One region of the Vibrio sp. 1401 genome, then DNA from elsewhere that is predicted to be linked to it. Evidence: predicted binding sites of a transcription regulator. Region 1 holds the regulator's gene; the other holds the start of a gene.
What was found. Region 1 encodes CRP, which controls carbon source genes, mostly activating them, when cyclic AMP is high. Its sites were predicted from a motif close to TGTGANNNNNNTCACA; they were not measured.

Region 1 (3,426 bases):
TCACACGATTGTATGAATTCGATGATTTGATTACCGCACCATTGCATGGCTTCAAAGACGCACAAGATTATTACGACCAATGCTCTGGCTTAAGTAAACTACAGCAAATCACGCTACCCACACTGATCATCCATGCCAAAGACGATCCGTTCATGACCGACGATGTGATCCCGAAGTTTGTTCTGCCAGATAACATTGATTACCGTCTCTTTGAACACGGTGGCCATGTTGGCTTCCTGACAGGAACGGCGTTAAAACCTAAGTTTTGGTTGGAGGAAGCGCTGCCCGCGTATTACGAAAGTATCGCCGCAGATTACCTTTCTGCTGTATCCAAGCAACGAACGCAGTAAACTAGCCGCTCATCATAAAAGTTAGAGGTATTTATGATCATTCCATGGCAAGACATTGCGCCGGAAACATTGGAAAACTTAATTCGTGAATTCGTCTTACGCGAAGGAACGGATTACGGAACCGTCGAGGTTTCTTTGCAAGACAAAATTGATCAAGTCAAAGCTCAATTGGAAAAAGGTGAAGCGGTTATCGTGTTCTCTGAGCTACACGAAACCGTCGATATTCAACATAAAACAAAATTTTAGACCCTTCACATTTTACCGTATCCCACTCGATGACAAGGTATTGTTACGTGCTATAGTGGGATATCGACCGTGCAGTAGTAACTCTACTGCACATTACAGGTAAGTAATTTTCGACAAGGTTTGTCATGTCAGCTAAACACCCAATTATTGCGGTTACTGGTTCGTCCGGTGCCGGCACGACCACTACATCTGAAGCCTTCCGTAAAATGTTCAATATGATGAACGTTAAACCCGCATGGGTTGAAGGCGATAGCTTCCATCGCTTTACTCGCCCAGAGATGGACATCGAAATCCGCAAAGCCCGCGAGCAAGGTCGACACATTAGCTACTTTGGCCCACAAGCTAATGACTTCCCGGGATTAGAAGAGTTTTTCCGTAAGTTCGGGCATGACGGCACTGGCAGCGTGCGCCGTTATCTGCACACGTTTGACGAAGCGGTTCCCTACAATCAAATGCCAGGCACGTTTACACCGTGGCAAGACTTACCCGAAAACAGCGACGTGCTGTTTTATGAAGGGTTACATGGTGGCGTGGTCGATGGCGATGTTAATGTTGCTCAACATGTGGATTTCTTAATTGGCATGGTGCCGATTGTGAACTTAGAGTGGATCCAAAAATTCGTACGTGACACTCGCGATCGCGGCCATTCGCGTGAAGCGGTAATGGACTCAATCGTGCGATCCATGGACGATTACCTCAACTATATCACTCCGCAGTTTTCTCGTACTCACATCAACTTCCAGCGCGTACCGACCGTTGATACTTCCAACCCACTTAATGCAAAAGGCATCCCTAGTTTGGATGAGAGTTTTGTGGTGATTCGCCTACGCGGTATCAAGAATGTCGACTTCCCATATCTGCTGGCCATGATTGATGGCTCATTCATGTCACGCCACAACACGATTGTCGTACCCGGCGGTAAGATGAGCTTTGCAATGGAGCTCATAGTTCGGCCTATCCTACAACAGCTCATCGAAACAGGGAAAATTGGCTAAAAACCTGCCTGCGAAGATGTTTACTTTTCATACCGTGATCATGTGCACAGTTTTGCTTACAAAATCTCAATCATGGCACGATTAAAATCAAGAAATCGTTTTCGAAAAAGGATACTATTTCTTACCGAAACACAAGAGAGCTTGCAGCATATAAAAAGTGCTCTTATTCTAGTAGGCCTAATTCAGGCTTAGCTAAAATATGGATAGCGCAAGCGTACCCTGCAGAGGAAGTGAGATATTATGGTTCTAGGTAAACCTCAAACCGACCCAACATTAGAGTGGTTTCTTTCACACTGTCATATTCATAAGTACCCTTCAAAGAGCACGCTAATTCACGCGGGCGAAAAGGCAGAAACTTTGTACTACATCGTTAAAGGTTCTGTTGCGGTTCTTATCAAAGACGAAGAAGGTAAGGAGATGATCCTTTCTTACCTAAACCAAGGAGACTTTATTGGTGAACTTGGTCTATTCGAGGAAGACCAAGAGCGCACAGCTTGGGTTCGTGCTAAATCTCCTTGTGAAGTTGCTGAAATTTCTTTCAAGAAGTTCCGTCAGCTTATCCAAGTAAACCCAGACATCCTAATGCGTCTTTCTGCGCAGATGGCTCGTCGTCTTCAAGTAACTAGCCAAAAAGTGGGTGACCTGGCGTTCCTAGACGTAACTGGTCGTATCGCTCAGACGCTTCTGAACCTTGCAAAACAACCAGACGCAATGACTCACCCAGACGGCATGCAAATCAAGATCACTCGTCAAGAAATCGGTCAAATTGTTGGCTGTTCTCGTGAGACAGTAGGTCGTATCTTGAAGATGCTAGAAGAGCAGAACCTAATCTCTGCTCACGGTAAAACCATCGTGGTTTACGGTACTCGTTAATCTCGAACTAGAGTGACACGAACAAAATTATAAAAGCCACCAATGGCAACATTGGTGGCTTTTTATTTACTCATGACCAAATGAGATAGGGTGCAGCGAACACTAATGAGTAAGCTTAACAGGTTAACCCTAAAACTTAGCCATTCGTACTTTCAAAGATTTTGTCAGCTGAAGCGGCCACGAAACCTGGGTACAAATCACCATTTTCCATCGGATAGCGCTTAGCAAATTCATAAAACCCGCCAGGGATAATTTCAGTGCCTTCGCTAAAACGAACCGCTACTTTATCTGCCATGGTCGATGACTGCTCTAGCAACACCTCAGGAGTGCCCTTCACTTCACCACCATTTTCATTAATGGTAAACCCAGCGGTACGCAGATGATCGTTTACCTGCTTCACTTCTTCATATTCATTGAGCTGGTTAACGCTCACCGTGAAGTGGTTTGCTCCGTAACCATGCGCCGCAAGCCAAGATGCGTACTCACTTTCTTTAGCCAACGTTTGGTAATCAGCAAAGCTTAAATCCCACAAGCGTCCACCATGTAAGAATGCGCTATCTTTCAGCTTGTCAGCATCGATTTGTGCCACCAAATTTTTCACAATCTCTTGTAGCTCAGGCGAGCACTCTTCAACTTTTAGCTCACTAATAAATACTTTAGGTTGCTTCGGATCTGGGTGCTCATAGTGCTTAGCAACCAGCTTTTTGCTTTCGAAAATGTAATCACCACACGCCTTGTAACCAATAGCTACAAATGGCTTAGCTAGAGTTTCAATACCAAGAGGCGCGATATTGAAGGTACGTAAAGCTATATGATCATTAATCAGAGGCTCATCTTCTTGAAGCAGCTGATGCACTTTAGCAGCCGAAGGGCAAAGACGTTGAATGTAATCTTGCCATAGCGATTCAAATAACACATCGGGCGTCATAACGACTCCTTGTTACGAGATGTAGAGTTTAAAG
Region 2 (3,426 bases), on a different contig from region 1:
TACAGTTGGGTTACCACGTGAGTCGATGATTTCACGACCTAGAACTTTAACGATCTTAGACATTAATGTTTCCTCTCGTTTCAAATATAAATGTCAATCTTAAAGGGCAGCAGCACAACCTTCGCCGCCGCCCGTATCCTTTTACTTCTCGAATTCGCCGCGTGCGTTTTGGCCCGCAGCCTTAACAAAACCTGCAAACAATGGATGTCCATCGCGAGGAGTCGAGGTGAATTCTGGGTGGAACTGAGCCGCTACAAACCATGGGTGAGCTGGGTTCTCAATCATTTCCACTAACTTCTTGTCCGCAGATAGACCTGATACTTTTAGGCCTGCTTTTTCGATTTGCGGACGAAGCACGTTATTCACTTCGTAACGGTGACGGTGACGTTCATGGATCGTCGCGCTACCGTACAGTTCACGAGCTTTAGTCCCTTTCTCTAGGTGACACAGCTGTGAACCAAGACGCATCGTACCGCCTAGGTCAGACTTTTCAGTACGCTCTTCTACGCTACCTGATTCGTCTACCCACTCTGTGATCAAACCTACCACAGGGTACTTAGTCTCTTTGTTAAATTCTGTTGAATGTGCACCTTCCATACCCGCAACGTTACGCGCGTATTCGATTAGTGCAACTTGCATACCCAAACAAATACCTAGGTAAGGCACGTTATTTTCACGTGCATATTGAGCCGCACGGATCTTGCCTTCAATACCACGATCGCCGAAGCCACCTGGTACTAGGATCGCGTCCAAACCTTCTAGAAGTTCAACGCCTTTTGTTTCGATATCTTGTGAGTCTACATACTTAATTGTGACGCTTAGACGGTTTTTCAAGCCAGCGTGTTTAAGCGCTTCGTTCACAGATTTGTATGCATCTGGTAATTCAATGTATTTACCAACCATACCGATGGTTACTTCACCAGTAGGATTTGCTTCTTCGTAGATAACCTGTTCCCATTCAGAAAGGTCTGCTTCAGGAGCAGTAATACCAAAGCGAGCACACACAAGGTCATCTAGCCCTTGAGATTTAATCAACTGAGGGATCTTGTAGATAGAGTCTACATCCTTCATTGAAATTACTGCTTTTTCTGGAACATTACAGAACAGTGCGATTTTTTTACGCTCATTCGCAGGAATAACGCGATCGCTACGGCAAACTAGGATGTCTGGCTGAATACCGATAGATAGAAGTTCTTTTACAGAGTGTTGCGTCGGCTTAGTTTTCACTTCGCCCGCTGCCGCTAGGTAAGGAACAAGTGTTAGGTGCATGAACATTGCGCGCTCACGGCCTAGCTCAACAGCTAGCTGACGAATCGCTTCCATAAATGGTAGTGATTCGATATCACCAACAGTACCGCCAACTTCAACGATAGCCACATCATGGCCTTCAGAACCTGCAATAACGCGATCTTTGATCGCGTTAGTGATATGAGGGATAACTTGAATAGTTGCGCCTAGGTAGTCACCACGACGTTCTTTACGAAGTACGTCGGCATAAACACGACCTGCAGTGAAGTTGTTACGCTTGGTCATCTTGGTACGGATGAAACGCTCGTAGTGACCAAGGTCAAGGTCAGTCTCTGCGCCATCTTCTGTAACGAACACTTCACCGTGCTGAGTAGGGCTCATTGTGCCCGGGTCAACGTTGATGTAAGGGTCAAGCTTCATCATAGTCACTTTAAGACCACGAGCTTCTAGAATAGCCGCAAGAGATGCTGCTGCAATACCTTTACCTAGAGAGGATACAACCCCGCCAGTAACAAAAATGTAATTTGTCGTCATGTTTAACCTGAAATTGGTTGAATGAGGGAAATGGAGTGCTTCTGGACGGGAGATAAATATACCAGAAGCTCCTTACCGCCACAACGTGAAATCTATCACACCGTAATTTTTTATTTTTTGCTTCAAATCAAAGTGAGCAAAGACAAACCAAAGTCCGTTTTCGTGTAACCAAACAAGCTGACCTTATATTATGTATTCTGCCAGTTTACCTCTGCCTCGATTCTTCTTGTTTTACTTCATCCCAAAAATGGTCAAGTTCTGATAAAGAACAATCTGTAAGTACTTTGCCTGACTGCTGGACCTTGCCTTCAACTTGTTTAAAACGTCGCGCAAACTTTACGTTTGCTTTTCCTAGCGCGACTTCTGGGTTTTTATCAAGGTGGCGAGCCAAATTGACAGTCGCAAATAGCAAATCACCGAGCTCCAACTCAACTTTCTCTTCATCGGGCTGAACTTGCAGTGCCTCTTCCATGACTTCGTCAATTTCTTCTCGTACTTTATCGACAACCGGGCCAAGTGAATCCCAATCAAACCCAAATTTTGCACATTTTTTCTGAATTTTTGTAGCACGAGAAAGTGCCGGTAAAGAGTTTGGTATTGAGTCTAGGATACTTTCTTCCGCTTTGCCTACTAGGGCTTTTTCTTTTGCTTTTTCCGCTTCCCAGTTCGCGTTAATTTCCTCGTCAGATTCAAACTCAACATCTGAAAAAACATGCGGGTGGCGACGAGTCAGTTTTTCGTTCACGGTTTCGACGACATCCGAAAAGTCGAACAGCTCTTGCTCTTTCGCTAGCTGACTGTAAAAAATCACCTGAAACAACAAATCCCCTAGCTCTTCTTTTAGATTGAGCCAATCTCGATTTTGAATCGCGTCCACCACCTCGTAGGTTTCTTCTATTGTATGCGGAACGATGGTGTCAAAGGTTTGTTTTAAGTCCCAAGGGCAACCGTTTTCGGGGTCACGCAGCTTCGCCATGATTTGTTCTAACTGTTCAATTGGATGACTCATTTTTTGTTCCTTTAAACCTTTCTATTAAAGAAAAAGGTGAGCAGCCAAAACCACTCACCTTCTACATTATATTTTCTCAGCAGCTTTCACTAAGTAATTGTTACTTTGACAAGGCAACAAGTTTTCGCGACTCCTGAGCATAGCCTACTATGTGATGCCCCTGAGCCGGCACGTCGGAATAAGTGCAGCTAACGCAGATAAAAAGCCAAATATGACGCAAGTGTAACTCTGTAAATAGTTGAAGTTGTAGCTAGGCGACAAACAAACGAGACTCCTGAGCATGGTTCACCATGTGATGGAGCGAGTGCGTGCAGTCAACAACGCTACAACGATAACTATGACGAGAGTTTTAGCCGAGGCGTTTCACCGTCATGACATCCTTGATCTGTTCCACACGTTTCGAAACCCGCGAAAGCACCTCAATATTGGTGACTTCTAGGTCAAAGTCCATGATGGCAAGTTGACGTCTGTAGTCGACTCGGTTCTTCATACTGGTCACTTTGATCTTTTCATTGGCGAACAGTGTCGTAATGTCTTTGAGTAGACCACCTCGCTCCATCGCTTCAACACGCACGGTGAGGATGTATGACCCCACAAAGCCGCTGCCCCAGACTGTATCGATGATGCGCTCTGGC

Region 2: R7Z77_RS03935 (CTP synthase) is a predicted target of CRP. The motif match lies at 1,867-1,882, and genes of this name have one in related genera.

What each region holds. Positions count from the first base shown of each region.
Region 1 covers NZ_JAWOWF010000041.1:30,157-33,582, reverse strand. The annotation lists gene R7Z77_RS18275 (hydrolase) at 1-350, shown strand, start outside; gene R7Z77_RS18270 (YheU family protein) at 384-596, shown strand; gene R7Z77_RS18265 (phosphoribulokinase) at 722-1,591, shown strand; gene crp (cAMP-activated global transcriptional regulator CRP) at 1,832-2,464, shown strand; gene R7Z77_RS18255 (DUF1338 domain-containing protein) at 2,601-3,392, opposite strand.
Region 2 covers NZ_JAWOWF010000004.1:152,272-155,697, forward strand. The annotation lists gene eno (phosphopyruvate hydratase) at 1-63, opposite strand, end outside; gene R7Z77_RS03935 (CTP synthase) at 142-1,782, opposite strand; gene mazG (nucleoside triphosphate pyrophosphohydrolase) at 1,988-2,791, opposite strand; gene relA (GTP diphosphokinase) at 3,141-3,426, opposite strand, start outside.